3 regions of the Ectobacillus sp. OTK genome follow, and region 1 is predicted to be linked to each of the others. Evidence: predicted binding sites of a transcription regulator. Region 1 holds the regulator's gene; each other region holds the start of a gene.
The links. Region 1 encodes Rex, which represses fermentation and respiration genes when NADH is low (regulators of the CRP and FNR family bind a similar motif). Its sites were predicted from a motif close to TTGTGAAATATTTCACAA; they were not measured.
Positions count from the first base shown of each region.

Region 2: a site for Rex is predicted at 2,789-2,806, ahead of AC6HZ4_RS02500 (L-lactate dehydrogenase). Genes of this name have one in related genera too.
Region 3: a site for Rex is predicted at 3,620-3,637, ahead of AC6HZ4_RS03695 (DoxX family membrane protein). Genes of this name have one in related genera too.

Region 1 covers NZ_AP048547.1:242,100-246,851, reverse strand. Annotated here, with positions in the region: gene groL (chaperonin GroEL) at 1-1,028, opposite strand, end outside; gene groES (co-chaperone GroES) at 1,069-1,353, opposite strand; gene AC6HZ4_RS01420 (CPBP family intramembrane glutamic endopeptidase) at 1,666-2,400, shown strand; gene AC6HZ4_RS01415 (YdiK family protein) at 2,403-2,609, shown strand; gene AC6HZ4_RS01410 (redox-sensing transcriptional repressor Rex) at 2,636-3,265, opposite strand; gene AC6HZ4_RS01405 (ABC-F family ATP-binding cassette domain-containing protein) at 3,455-4,752, shown strand, end outside.
Region 2 covers NZ_AP048547.1:476,346-481,097, reverse strand. Annotated here, with positions in the region: gene AC6HZ4_RS02515 (sugar diacid recognition domain-containing protein) at 1-127, opposite strand, end outside; gene AC6HZ4_RS02510 (hypothetical protein) at 311-535, shown strand; gene AC6HZ4_RS02505 (YebC/PmpR family DNA-binding transcriptional regulator) at 649-1,368, opposite strand; gene AC6HZ4_RS02500 (L-lactate dehydrogenase) at 1,750-2,694, opposite strand; gene AC6HZ4_RS02495 (DEAD/DEAH box helicase family protein) at 3,248-4,752, opposite strand, start outside.
Region 3 covers NZ_AP048547.1:722,657-727,408, forward strand. Annotated here, with positions in the region: gene AC6HZ4_RS03685 (ATP-binding protein) at 90-1,361, opposite strand; gene AC6HZ4_RS03690 (nitric oxide synthase oxygenase) at 1,624-2,736, shown strand; gene AC6HZ4_RS03695 (DoxX family membrane protein) at 3,008-3,541, opposite strand; gene AC6HZ4_RS03700 (metal-dependent hydrolase) at 4,091-4,752, shown strand, end outside.

The DNA of each region.
Region 1 (4,752 bases):
CGCGCTTCGATCGCCTCTTGGCTTCCCGCACCTTCAACAATTGTAGTGTTCTCTTTTGTAACAACTACCTTAGCTGCACGGCCTAAGGATGCAACTGTCGCAGTTTTTAAGTCACGGCCTAATTCTTCCGTGATTACTTCGCCGCCTGTTAGGATTGCGATGTCCTCTAGCATTGCTTTACGACGGTCACCGAAGCCAGGAGCCTTAACAGCTACTGCTGTGAACGTTCCACGAAGCTTATTTACTACTAATGTAGCTAACGCTTCACCTTCTACATCTTCAGCGATTAGAAGCAAAGGACGACCTTGTTGTACTACTTGCTCTAATACAGGAAGAATTTCTTGAATGCTAGCGATTTTCTTATCTGTAATTAGGATGTATGGATTCTCTAAAACAGCTTCCATTTTCTCAGAGTCTGTAATCATGTAAGGAGAAGCGTATCCACGATCGAATTGCATACCTTCTACTACATCTAGCTCTGTTGTGAAGCCTTTGGATTCTTCTAATGTAATAACGCCGTCATTGCCTACACGCTCCATTGCTTCAGCAATCAATTGTCCTACTTCTTCGTCCGCAGCAGAAATCGCAGCTACTTGTGCAATGGAAGATTTGCCTTCAATCGGCTTAGAAATCGATTTTAATTCTTCAACTGCAGTTGCAACAGCTTTTTCAATTCCTTTGCGAAGACCCATTGGGTTTGCACCAGCTGTTACGTTCTTCAATCCCTCACGGATCATAGCTTGTGCAAGCACTGTTGCAGTTGTCGTACCGTCACCAGCTACATCGTTTGTTTTGCTAGCTACTTCAGCAACAAGCTTTGCACCCATGTTTTCAAATGCATCTTCTAGTTCGATTTCCTTTGCGATTGTCACGCCGTCATTTGTGATTAATGGAGAACCGAATTTCTTCTCCAATACAACGTTGCGTCCTTTTGGTCCAAGCGTAACTTTTACCGCATTTGCAAGAGTATCTACACCGCGAAGCATCGCACGACGAGCATCTTCACTAAACTTAATATCTTTTGCCATATTTTTAACCTCCCTAATAATGTTTGTAAAACGTATAGGATTAGCCGATTACTGCTAAAATGTCGCTCTCACGCAAAATTAAGTATTCTGCACCTTCGTATTTCACTTCAGTGCCAGCGTATTTTGAGAAGATAATACGATCGCCTACAGCTACTTCTAAAGCTACGCGATCACCATTTTCAAGAACACGCCCTGTACCCACTGCCACAATCTTACCTTCTTGCGGCTTTTCTTGTGCAGTACCCGGTAAAACGATACCGCTTGCAGTTTTTTCTTCTGCTTCAACGAGTTCAATTACAACGCGATCACCTAATGGCTTTAGCATGAAAATAACCTCCTCAATAAGTATATATAAGTTTTTATTAGCACTCGAAAGCAACGAGTGCTAACACACTTATTATAATAATGAATCCATTTTTCTTTTGCAAGCAAAAAACTCACAAATTTTGTGAAAAAAGCCATTGTTTTGCTTGTCTCTAGCCCTCACTCAGTATATCCAATCAACTCGAAAACATTCCCTTCGTTTTCCGGGCATATTCTATGTTACAATGAGACACATACCATAAGTTGTTTTCGATACAAAGCTCTGTTTTCCTTTTTACAAATGAAAATTTATAGCAAAAAGGGGTTATGTGATTTGAATAAACGCTACGGCTGGATCATTGTTACATATATTGCAATGCAGCTATCCGGCGCAATCGGACTACCGCTCCTTCTTAAAACAGGATGGTACGATCAATATGAACGCGGGGCAAAACTCCAGATTGCTTCCGGACATTGGGCTATTATCAGCTTTTTTACGGCCTTGCTCATTATTCTATGGCTTTTGCGAAAGGACCAGTTGCATACTAGTATAAATGGCCGGAAATCAAATGCAGCCGCAACAGTCGGATGGATGATAACAGGGGTCTTTCTCGCCTTCTTCGCCCAAACTATTGCAGGAACGATTGAAATGAAGGTACTTGGCATTGAACCCGGTTCCGAAAATACAGAGCAGCTCATCGAAATTGCAGCCGCCACACCCTGGTTCATTCTTGTAACATCCGTTTTGGCACCGGTACTCGAGGAAATTGTTTTTAGAAAGATTTTGTTTGGCACACTCTATAAACGATATAACTTTTTGATTGCGGCTATTATTAGCTCCTTGATTTTTGCTGCAGTCCATCTGGATTTCTCCCATCTGCTCATTTACATGTCGATGGGGCTTGTTTTCGCCTTTCTATATGTACAAACCAGAAGAATTATCGTTCCTATCACAGCTCATGTTATGATGAATACCTTTGTTGTACTTGTAAATCTTGTATTTAAGGACGACCTAGAGCGAATGATGCAGAAAGCTGAAAAACTGCAAGTATTTATCGGAGGATTTTAAATATGCGAAGCTCACCATTGTTTATGGCCACACTATACTTTGTTCTCGGCTCTGTTTTCACATACTTAGCTGTGACAAGTGTCGAGAATACTATTTGGAACTTCTATACTCTGCTTTTAATTGTTATGGCAACATTTGATTTTGGATTGGCCTTAAGGCTCATCCTTTTGAATATCAGGCTGCGAAAGCTAAAAACGCCTAAAAAATAAAAAACGCGGGAAAGCTGCCGCGTTTTTTATTTTGGATAATGCTTTAAGAAATAGACAAGCGTCTGCAATTCCACAGCCAAATCAATATGGTGAATACGAATATGCTCCGGAACATCAATCCGAGCCGGCGTAAAGTTCAGTATTCCTTCTATCCCGGTCTTCGACAATCGGTCTGTTACTGACTGCGCCACATGAGAAGGCACCGTTAAAATAGCTACCTTTATATCATCCGTAAGTCTCTCTTCTAGTTCATCTAGATGATAAACAGGAATACCTGCAATGGTTGTTCCGATTTTACCTGCATCTACATCAAATGCCATTTCAATCCTTGTATTGTTATTCTTTGTGAAATTATAATTCAAGAAAGCGGTTCCTAAATTCCCGACTCCAATTAAAATAACACCAATTAAATCATCCTGATCAAGTGTTTGACTAAAAAATGATAAAAGATAATTTACATTATAACCGTATCCTTTTTTTCCCAATGCACCAAAATAGGAAAAATCTCTTCGAATCGTAGCGGAATCTACCTTTACTGCCTCACTGAGTTCAGCTGATGAAACACGTTGTTTACCGGAAAGCGATAAATTTTTAATAAACCTGTAGTATAAAGGTAATCGTTTCGCAGTTGCCTGCGGAATCTTCGGTTGCTCCATAGAATTCCCCTCCTTCTCCCTATTCCATTTTATATGTTATTAGAATAAATTTGTAGAAGTTTATTCATCTAAAGTTTTCTTTGTATAATAGAGATGGACTATGTCACTCAATTTAAACTATACACTATTTTTAGTTATATTGAAAAACATAAGTTTCATGTAAAAGAGACGGAACTAGAGGTGATTGCATTGATACTACTACAAGTGAACGGATTAATAAAACAGTATGGCGCTGATGTGATTTTATCTAATATAAAGCTAGAGGTACAAACACGTGACCGCGTTGCACTTGTCGGCCGCAACGGCGCAGGTAAATCGACGCTTTTAAAAATCATTGCCGGCGAACTGTCGTATGACGGAGGAGAGATTATCAAGCCAAAGGACGTAACAATGGGGTATTTAGCTCAGAATACCGGATTAGAAACCTCTTTAACAATTTGGGAGGAAATGATTACTGTATTCGCCGAACTGCAGGCAGCTGAGAGGGAACTCCGCCGTCTAGAGCAAGAGATGGGGCGCGAAGAAGTATTCACGAATGAAACGCGCTACCAAAAACTACTTTCTGATTATGACCGGTTGCAGCAAACATATAAGGAAAAAGGCGGCTACCAATATGAAGCGGATGTTCGCTCTATATTGAGCGGTCTAGGCTTTCCGGCTGAAACGCACGGTACAGTCATCTCTACCTTAAGCGGCGGGCAAAAAACACGGCTCGCTCTCGGTAAAATGCTATTAACAAAACCAGATTTACTCATTCTGGACGAGCCGACAAACCATCTTGATATTGAGACGCTTACATGGTTAGAGCAGTATTTGCAAGGCTATCCCGGGGCAATCTTAATCGTTTCACACGATCGCTATTTCTTAGACCGCCTTGTGACACAGGTATACGAAATTTCTAATAAACAGAGTAAAAAATATACGGGCAACTACAGTAAATATTTAGAAGAAAAAGCCGCCTCCTATGAACTTGAGATAAAGCGCTATGAGAAGCAGCAAGAGGAAGTATCAAAAATACAGGATTTCATTCAGCGAAATATCGCTCGCGCTTCCACAACAAAACGAGCGCAAAGCAGGCGAAAACAACTTGAACGAATGGATTTAATGGAAAAACCTCTCGGTGATGAAAAGTCGGCTTCCTTTCACTTTGATATTGAACGACAAAGCGGAAATGACGTGTTAAAGGTAAAGGACTTAAAAATAGGATATACAAACGAAGCCATTATCGAGCACATTCATATGCATATTACACGTGGTGACAGCATTGCTCTTGTCGGGCCAAATGGAATTGGAAAATCTACGCTTCTAAAATCCGTTATCCAACGGCTGGAGCCGCTGCAAGGAACGATCTCCTTTGGTTCGAATGTTACGATTGGCTACTATGACCAGGAGCAAGCAAACCTGACATCCTCCAAACGAGTGCTTGATGAGCTATGGGATGAGTTCCCGCTAAAGCCAGAAAAAGAAATCCGTACAGTTCTCGGGAA
Region 2 (4,752 bases), 230 kb from region 1:
CAATGCGGCTTCTATCTCCCGACCCAATGATAATGCCTTTATCATCCATGACATTAATGTTTCGTTTAATGATTTTCATCGTTCGATCCACAATTTCCTGGGCTAATGACCTGTTTAAAAATTTCATAACTAACCTGCCTTCTATTTCAGAACTAAAAAAACTGCTAATTCCACTCTTATCATTATCTACAAATACTTGTAAGGATGGACATCTCCCTGTCACATTTATAAAACAATCATATATTTATTTCGTTTCAATTATTGTAATTTTGAATTTTCAAATTATAATTACTAAAAAAGGGGGAATATCATGGTTATTCATTTTGAATTAAGGAACAAAGACGATGTGTTAAAACTAAATCAAATCGCTACCAGCTATGGTTTCGATATTTGGGTTCACGACGAGGAAAAAATGTTTGATGCTAAAACATTACTTGCGCTATACACTCTTCCATTCAATAAAACACTTAAATTGGTGGTAGAGGAAGGGATTGAATCTAAAGCCTTACTGCGTGATATGGAAGAATTTCAGTAAAGCTAAAATCAAATGGTTCGATTCTATTTGGCATTATAACGAGGCCGCGGACTTCTATGAAACAATATAAATAAGCAGACCTTTTGTGTTACAAAAAGGCCTGCTTTCATGTATTATTCACCTAAATCTACATTGTGGTAGACTTGCTGTACATCGTCTAAATCTTCTAATGTATCAATCAGTTTTTCAAACTTCGCTTGTGCATCCTCTGGGAGTTTTATCTCATTTTGCGGAAGCATTGTTAGCTCTGCAACTGTAAATTCAGTGATACCAGCATTTTTGAATACTTCCTGCACAGCATGGAACTGATCCGGCTCAGCATATACGATAACTGATTCTTCTTCTTCTAACACGTCACGTACGTCTACATCCGCTTCCATTAATAGTTCAAGTACTTCATCTACTGTCTTTCCTTCAATACCGATAACAGCCGTTGCATCAAACATATATGCTACAGATCCGCTTACACCCAGGTTACCGCCGTTTTTATTAAATGGGGCACGTACTTCCGCTGCAGTACGATTTACGTTATTTGTCAGCGCATCTATAATTATCATCGATCCATTTGGTCCGAAGCCTTCATAACGAAGCTCGGTATAGTTTTCCTCTGAACCGCCCTTCGCCTTTTCAATTGCACGATCAATAATCGTTTTTGGTACGTTGTACGTTTTAGCACGCTCAAGTACAACGCGTAAAGCCTGATTGGATTCCGGGTTAGGCTCGCCTTGCTTAGCTGCTACATAAATTTCGCGTCCAAACTTTGCATAGATACGACTCGTATTTGCATCCTTTGACGCTTTCTTTTCTTTAATATTGTTCCACTTACGACCCATACTGCTTCACTCTCTTTCAACTTTGAATCTACAAAAAGTATTAACATAAAATCAGCTATTCCTTCAATACTTTTTCAAAATAACAATAAAGAGTTCGTTACTACCTTCTTGCTAACAAACAATATAAATGGAAGATACCCTATTTAACAAATTATATTATACCTCAATTATACAATTTGTTACGAGTCTAATGATCAAAAAAAGATAGACAGTTTTCATTTCATTTATAAAAACATTTTTCTGTAATTTTCCAAACCAACTAAGCCTTTTCTTGTTCCTCCTTCTCTCATAAACAAAAACGGCAGAGACTCAACCTCTGCCGTTTTCTTGAAGCATATCATATTAAAATTTGAATACTCCACGCGAAAATCCATTTTATAATTACAGAACAGGAGCCATCGTTTCCTTTAATACTTTAACAGAATGTGCAAATTGTTCTCTCTCTGTCTCATTTAAATTAACCTCAATCACTTCTCTGACACCCTCACGATTAATGATAGCAGGTGCCCCAATATACACATCTTTATGTCCATACTCACCATTTAGGTACACAGAGACAGGCAGAACACTGTTTTCATTGTTAAGTATTGCCTTTGTAATTCGAACGAGAGACATGCCAATTCCATAGTACGTAGCGCCTTTTCGTTCAATAATGTGGTATGCAGCATCGCGCACATTTACAAAAATATTCTCTAGGCATTCCTTTTTAAATTCTCCTTTTCTCTTAAGAAAAGCATCCAGTCGCTCAATTCCGATTGTAGAATGGCTCCAGACAGGTAATTCAGTATCACCATGCTCCCCAATAATTAACGCATGCACACTTCTTGGGTCTACATTGAAATACTCTCCTAGCATAAAGCGCAGGCGTGCTGAGTCCAAAGTCGTTCCAGAGCCAATTACACGCTCCTTCGGTAATCCAGACTCTTTCCACGTTACATATGTCAGTATGTCTACTGGATTTGTAGCTACTAAGAAAATACCATTAAAACCGCTGTCCATAACATTCCTTACAATTTGTTTAAAAATATTAGTGTTCTTTACAACTAAATCTAGACGTGTTTCACCAGGCTTTTGTGCTAGCCCTGCAGTAATAACGACCAAATCCGCCTGTTGGCAATCCTGGTAAGTTCCGTTCCATACTCTTGTTGGTTTAGGAGCAAACGGAATACCGTGATTGAGATCCATTACCTCTCCCTCTGATTTAGCTTCATTCACATCTATTAGCACAAGTTCCTCTGTAATTCCTTGATTAATCATAGAATATGCATAGCTGCATCCTACAGCTCCTGTTCCAATTAAAACAACACGATTGATTTTTTGATTCATTTCCAGCATCTCCCTCGCGCAAATTTGTAAGGAGAATTTCCTTACTGTTGTAACTATAAGTTTTAATAAAGACAAGTTGATTATACATCAAAACTTGTGAATATTTTCACATAATCAATGACTTATTTGTGAACATTTTCACATTTACAATGATAAAAACATTTTAATAAGAGTAAGTGATTCCTTTTTAATTAACATAAACCCAAAAATTCTGCCTAAATGAGCAAGGCAGCAAGCGGAAGTACTCAAACAAGCAGCTTTTCTTAATATGATTACAGAATACTTTTTAAAAATGAAGTTCTAAAAAGCCAGTCAGGGTAAATTTCCACCCGGACCGGCCCATTCATTTTAGGATATTACGCTGCAAATTTTCTGAACATCTCCCACCTGCTCTGCAGCTATATCTAGGAGATATAACTGCTAACCTAGATTACGGCCAGCTTTCTTAATTAACTCCTCCTGTAAAGAAGCCGATACTACTATTTGCGCCGCGACATCAGCACTTACTATAACGTTTTTCATGACGAAACTTGAGTGCGGGACTTGCATTGCTTCAGCGGCCTCCTTTTGTTTCACGAACCAGCTCCAGCTTAAACAATCCATCTTCGGATTTTCTTACTATGGCCCAGTCAGGGTTATAATTACCTATAATCTTTGGCAACTGAATCCGAAACTTTGGCGGGAATTTGAAATAAAGTACAGTCTTATCTTCTTTAGTATCAGAAACGATCTGTTCACTGATACATCCATGTGCGATGTCTGAATCTGCCTGCATCATAGAGTAAGGCCACGCTTTTCCCAAGTCTACAAGCTCTCCTTTTGGATGCTTTACGGTTTCAGAAAAAAACTTCTCCATGTCATAGACCTCACTATCACCAATGATTTTAAGGTCAATATTCTCTATTACATGATCACTCAGCGTGATGCGGATTTGCGATAGGAATTCAAAAATCCATCCTTCTGGATTATCGAAAATCTTCTCTTTTTGCAGTGGATTCATTCGCTTGAAAATTTCCAAAACCGTCTTCTTTGTCAAAGAGGTTTCATTTGCTGCACGACTGATGAAATCAGGGATTGGATACTCGGTCTTTTCCGCTTCCATAACCCTTTTCTGTGCTTTAACAGCTTTCTCAGCCGTGAAGCGATGCGGCTCAAATCGCTTGAGTATAACCTCATTCTTAAATTTGACGAATGGCTCGCCGTGCTGTTCGTCGATACGAAGCACTTTAAAACCGCGCAATCGTTCATTCCCAACCTTTTTTTTAAGATCATCCTTTTCCGCAATCTTAATAATATTGTCTTGAATATTTCCTTGTGTATCTTCCATTTGGATACGAACTTTAGCACTTGAGCTGTCTTTCGCAATGTCCAACAATGAAATTGTATAATCTTCCAGTACAAAGCTGCCCCTTGATATCTCAATCAATGGACTTGGGAATTTAGCCATATTCAAGCGCTCTACACATTTCTCAATTAATTTCTCAGTATCAATCTTTAAAGAATACATTATCCGCTTGTTCAATTTGTTCCAGAAATCTCGAAACTCCTTTGAATTATATAAGCAATCATTACGTCCCATCTTTCCCTGCTCAAGTTTCTTCGGTCTTGGCGGGGCTTGCGCGCCATCCTCTACATACTCTTCTTGCAGCCTCGATACAAATGCTTCATATGACTCATTTGCAATTACTGTCAGTATATTGTAATTATGGTCTTCCAAGCGCTTCCCCTCTTGATCGACCAAGAGACGCATCCCGCGTCCAATCTCTTGTCGCTTCTTCATTGTAGAACTCGTCTGGTTTAGCGTACAAATCTGGCATACATTCGGATTGTCCCAGCCTTCTTTCAAAGCAGAGTGCGCGAAGATAAAACTCACTGGTTCGTCAAATGAAAGCAAGCGTTCCTTATTCTTCATGATAAGCTCGAATGCTTGCTTCTCCATTTCACGTTGCGCCTGTGTCTTTCCTTCCGTATCGACTGCTTCCTCATCAGGAGCATCTTGTCTCTTCTTAGCAAAATACCCCTCGCGCACGTCTTCCGCTTTCCTATCTTCAAATTCTG
Region 3 (4,752 bases), 480 kb from region 1:
ATGCGAAAACAGCCAAAAGAAAAGGACACAAGGTAATCTGAAATAAGCCCAGTGTATCCTTTTTTGATGTCTGCTTTCCACCATCATATTCATTTAACAGATGATTCGCAGGGGAATTTAAGTGTAGCTGTTGTACCCTTTCCATATTCGCTTTCAAAACGTAGGCGGCCTTTGAATTCCTCTACCAATCGAAATGTCACCATTAATCCAAGACCCGTTCCTTTTTCCTTCGTTGAATAGTACGGCTTTCCTAATTTTTGCAGCTGCTCGGGCCGCATTCCTTCTCCTGTATCTGCAACTTGGATAAGCACCGCGTTTTTTTGCTCATATGCCTTTATTAAAACTGAACCTTGCTTTTCAGTAGCTTCAATAGCATTTTTTACAAGATTTAGGATTATTTGCTTGAACTGCAGCGGATCTCCCGATATATATAGGTCGCTTTCAATTTGTGATTCGAGCTTTACTCCCTTGAGGTTGGCGTAAGATTGAACGAATTCTAATAATGCCTGCAGCTCTTGGGAAATATGTAATCGTTCTTTATGAATGGACTTCGGCTTGGCGAAATTTAAGTAATCGGTAATAATTCCTTCAGCACGATCCAGCTCTGATATGGCTGTTTCCATGAAATATTTGTGCTGCTTGTCCACATTCTCCTTCGTCAGTTGAATAAAACCCCTCACAACCGTCAGTGGATTGCGTACTTCATGAGCGATAGAAGCTGCTAACTCGCTAATCATATTTAGCTTTTCCGCTTTTGAAAACTCCTGCTGAATTCTTTCATTCTCATAGATGCGTTCAAATAGAATAATGTTGCAAACGCCAGCCCCAATGTTGCAAAGAGCTGAAAATACAAAAAATCTCGGTCCTTGCTGAAAGAAAAAAGAAAGATTATCGGTAGTATAAAAGTAATACCAAAAAGAAAGCATGACAAGGGAATACATGCATGTTAAAAGAAGGATACTTAAAAAAATTTTTTTTCGAAAGCTTAATGCTGTAAAGGATTTACTGATTGGCAGCAGCAAGGAAAACAAGAGAAGGATCACAATCATTGTTATGAAAGCTGCTAAGTTTAGTCCTATATATACTCGATACATAATTAAAAGTATTCCTGCAATGATTCCCCCCTTGTATCCACCGTATAGAATCGAGATTACAAAGGGCACCCAGCGCAAATCCCAAAGGAAGGAAGAGCCTTGTACAACGGGGAACATCATGCATAAAATAGAAGACAGTCCGCAAATGATCCCGAGCAGCCATTGAGACATCGAGATGGTGCCCCTATACCGTTCTAAGCGCAAAAGCTGGTACACAAATACTGGCATAATAATAATAAGTGTATTTAATAGCAGCTCCTTAAACATTTTGCACCTCGCCTTCTCTTAGTTTTAGAATTTCCCCTTTAGTATAAAGATATAATATTTTAGTTCCGTTGGGAATTAATAATGTAATTAAATATATATTTAGTGAAATTATTACCGAGTCCTAAAATGATAAAAAAATGCAGCAAAAGAGATAAAAGTGTATTTTGTGATTTTTCTTTTCTCTTTTATAATTAAAGGATAAAACGGCATAATGAATTGTATAAAATATTTTAGAGATATAAGAAGTTAAGGGTGAAAAAGGGTGAACAATGCAGTGGAAAAAGAAGGGATATTGCAAGAAGCGGAAGACTTTATTAGAAGATGCTACCAAGAGTTAGGGAAAAGTGAAGATGCCATCAAGCAGCGTCTGTCGGGAATTCAACAGGCTATTGAAAAAAATGGAACATATGAGCATACATTTGAGGAATTAGAGCACGGAGCTCGTATGGCCTGGCGGAATAGTAACCGCTGCATTGGACGATTATTTTGGGGCATGCTTCATGTGTTTGATGCGAGAGGAGTGCAAACTGCCGAAGAGGTACATGAAGCGCTGCTGCGGCATATTGAGTTTGCGACAAATAGAGGAAAAATCAGGCCGGCTATTACAATTTTTAAGCAGAAAAGGGATGAAGAGAACGAGATTAGAATCTGGAATCATCAGCTGCTTCGTTATGCTGGATATGAGACAGAGCATGGGGTCATCGGAGATTCTGCTTCCTTGTTATTTACGAAGGAATGCGAAAAGCTCGGCTGGCGGGGAGAAGGGACAAGCTTTGATCTATTGCCGCTTGTTGTACAGGTGGACGGCGGGCAGCCCAAATGGTTAGAAATTCCGAGTGAATCTGTTCTTGAGGTGCCTATTTCCCACCCGGATTTTGCTTGGTTTGAGGAGTTTCAATTGAAATGGTACGCTGTCCCGATTATTTCCGATATGAGGCTCGAAATCGGGGGGATTCATTATACAGCGGCTCCGTTTAACGGCTGGTATATGGAAACGGAAATTGGTGCACGTAACCTGGCAGATACAAGCCGTTATCATATGCTTCCGCGCATTGCAGAGAGGATGAAATTGGATATGAGCAGAAATGCAACGCTGTGGAAGGATAAAGCCTTAATTGAATTGAATATTGCTGTGTTACATTCCTTTAAGGGAGCTGGAGTAAGTATTGTAGACCATCATACAGCCGCTCAGCAATTTAAGCAGTTTGAAAATCAAGAACAAGTGAGCGGCCGGGACGTAACCGGAAGCTGGATGTGGCTTATTCCGCCTGTTTCACCTGCGACAACTCATATTTATCATCAGAATTATAAAAATACAATTGTTAAGCCGAATTATTTTTATCAGGATAAGCCCTATAGTGCAGGACAGCTTTGAGTGTATGGACGCAGGAGCATTTTTTATATTAAGAAAGCTTATTTACAACGAAAGGTCTAATTATTCAAGGTGTAAAAATTCGGAGCGCGTGATTGGTAACTCCGTAGCAAGTTTTTATACTATGATGGGAGATTTTGAGTTTAACGTATCAAGATGTATAAATGTATTTATGCATAAAGAAAACGGCAGGGAGAAGAACTCCTTGCCGTTTTCGCAATCTAAAAGGTGCAGCATTTTTAATAGTTTTTGATTAGTATCTAAACTAAAAAGTCTAGACCGCAGGTTTTACGTTAATGTTTTTGGATTTTTTTATGCTATCGTTTTGTTTCAAAACAGTTTTGCGAATAAACGGGATGACCCAGCGGTCTAAACCAAATACACCGGCATTGAGCCCCGCTGCTAAAAGGATTCCTCCAAATAGAATATCAGTTGGATTGTGAGAAACAGTTCCTGCAAGCAAGAAGCTAAAGTTCATAACAAGACCAAAGAATGCTGCCGCTGTTGTTAAGCAGCCAAGTAATAATCCAAGGCCTACAAGAGTTTCACCCGCTGGGATTATAACATTAAATACATCTGCATTTGGAATCGCGAAGTTTTTAAGAAAAGATACATACCATCCATAGACAACGTCATCTGGACCGGCAACAGGTTTTGCCGCAGCTCCAGCTAGAAAACCAGATACGTCAAATTGGCCGCTTTGTAATTTTCCTAGTCCTGCTGTGAACCAAGAGTATCCTAAATATAAACGAAGAACAGTTAAAAGAGCTGCCGCAATGCGATTTTCCCTAATAAATTTCATAAACATAAAAGTTCGCTTCCTTTCAAATGAATTAGTAATGACTACACTGTAAGTATACTTAAAAATTTGTTAAAAATACTGTATTTGTGATGTTTTTCACAAATAGTTCAAAAGAAAATGAACAAATGGTGAAGAGCAATGTTTGTTCATATGCTGCCGAAACTAGTTTTATATCCTCTGGTACCCAGAACTAAAATCTGCCGATGTATTGCAGCTAGAACTAAAGGACTTTTCAGCTCAAGAGGTCCTTGTAATAATCATTTTGTGTTAAACTAAAAAAATCAATATTTAAATTTTCACATGGATTAAGTTATGACCGTGGTTATTCTTTTAATTTGCATCTCCATGTTTCTTTAAAACAAATAATTTGTATTTCATTTTCTGCCTTTGTTTTTTAGAAAAAAACGGGTAATTTATTTTTCGACGATGTTTCAGATATGGGGACTATTTTTACGAAAGCACAAAAGGGGCTTCATGAATATAAAGAAGTGTATATGATTAAGAAACTATCTGCCGCATGTACACCTGATATAAGAATAAGGGGAGGTGAAGAAAATGGATAGCATTACACATACTTTGTTTGGCTTAGCGCTTTATGGGACGATTAAAAAAGAAGAAATGCCGAGGCCGATGAAACGCGCCCTCCTTGTAACAGCAGTAGGAGGAAGCCAAATTCCGGATATTGATGTGATTTCGCAGCTGTGGGATACAGAGGGGATGTATCAGATGTGGCACCGCGGTATTACCCATTCTATCTTTTTGATTCCGATTTGGGCGCTGTTGTTTTACTTTATAAGTCGCGTATTGTTTGGAGTGCGGGGGATACGTATCTTTTGGCTTGCTGTGCTAGCTGTTTTTATTCACGATACAAGCGATTTATTCAATGCATGGGGAACCGGGTATTTAGAGCCGTTTTCGCAAGTAAGAATTACATTTGGTACAATTCCTATTATTGATTTTATCATTTGGTTAATGTTACTCGTTGCTTTTCTCGTTACACGAAGATATCGTTTTTCGTCACACCTTGTATATAGATGGGCATTTGCTTGTATAGGCTTACATTTTTTTCTTCAATCTGCGCAGGGCTATGCACTGTATCAAGCTTATGAATCGAAGTATGATCAGCTTACTCTTTCGGCAAGCTTTCTACCTGGGCATTTTTCTGTGATTGGGAAAAGGGGAAATGTAGTAGAAATTATGAATGACAGCATTTTCAG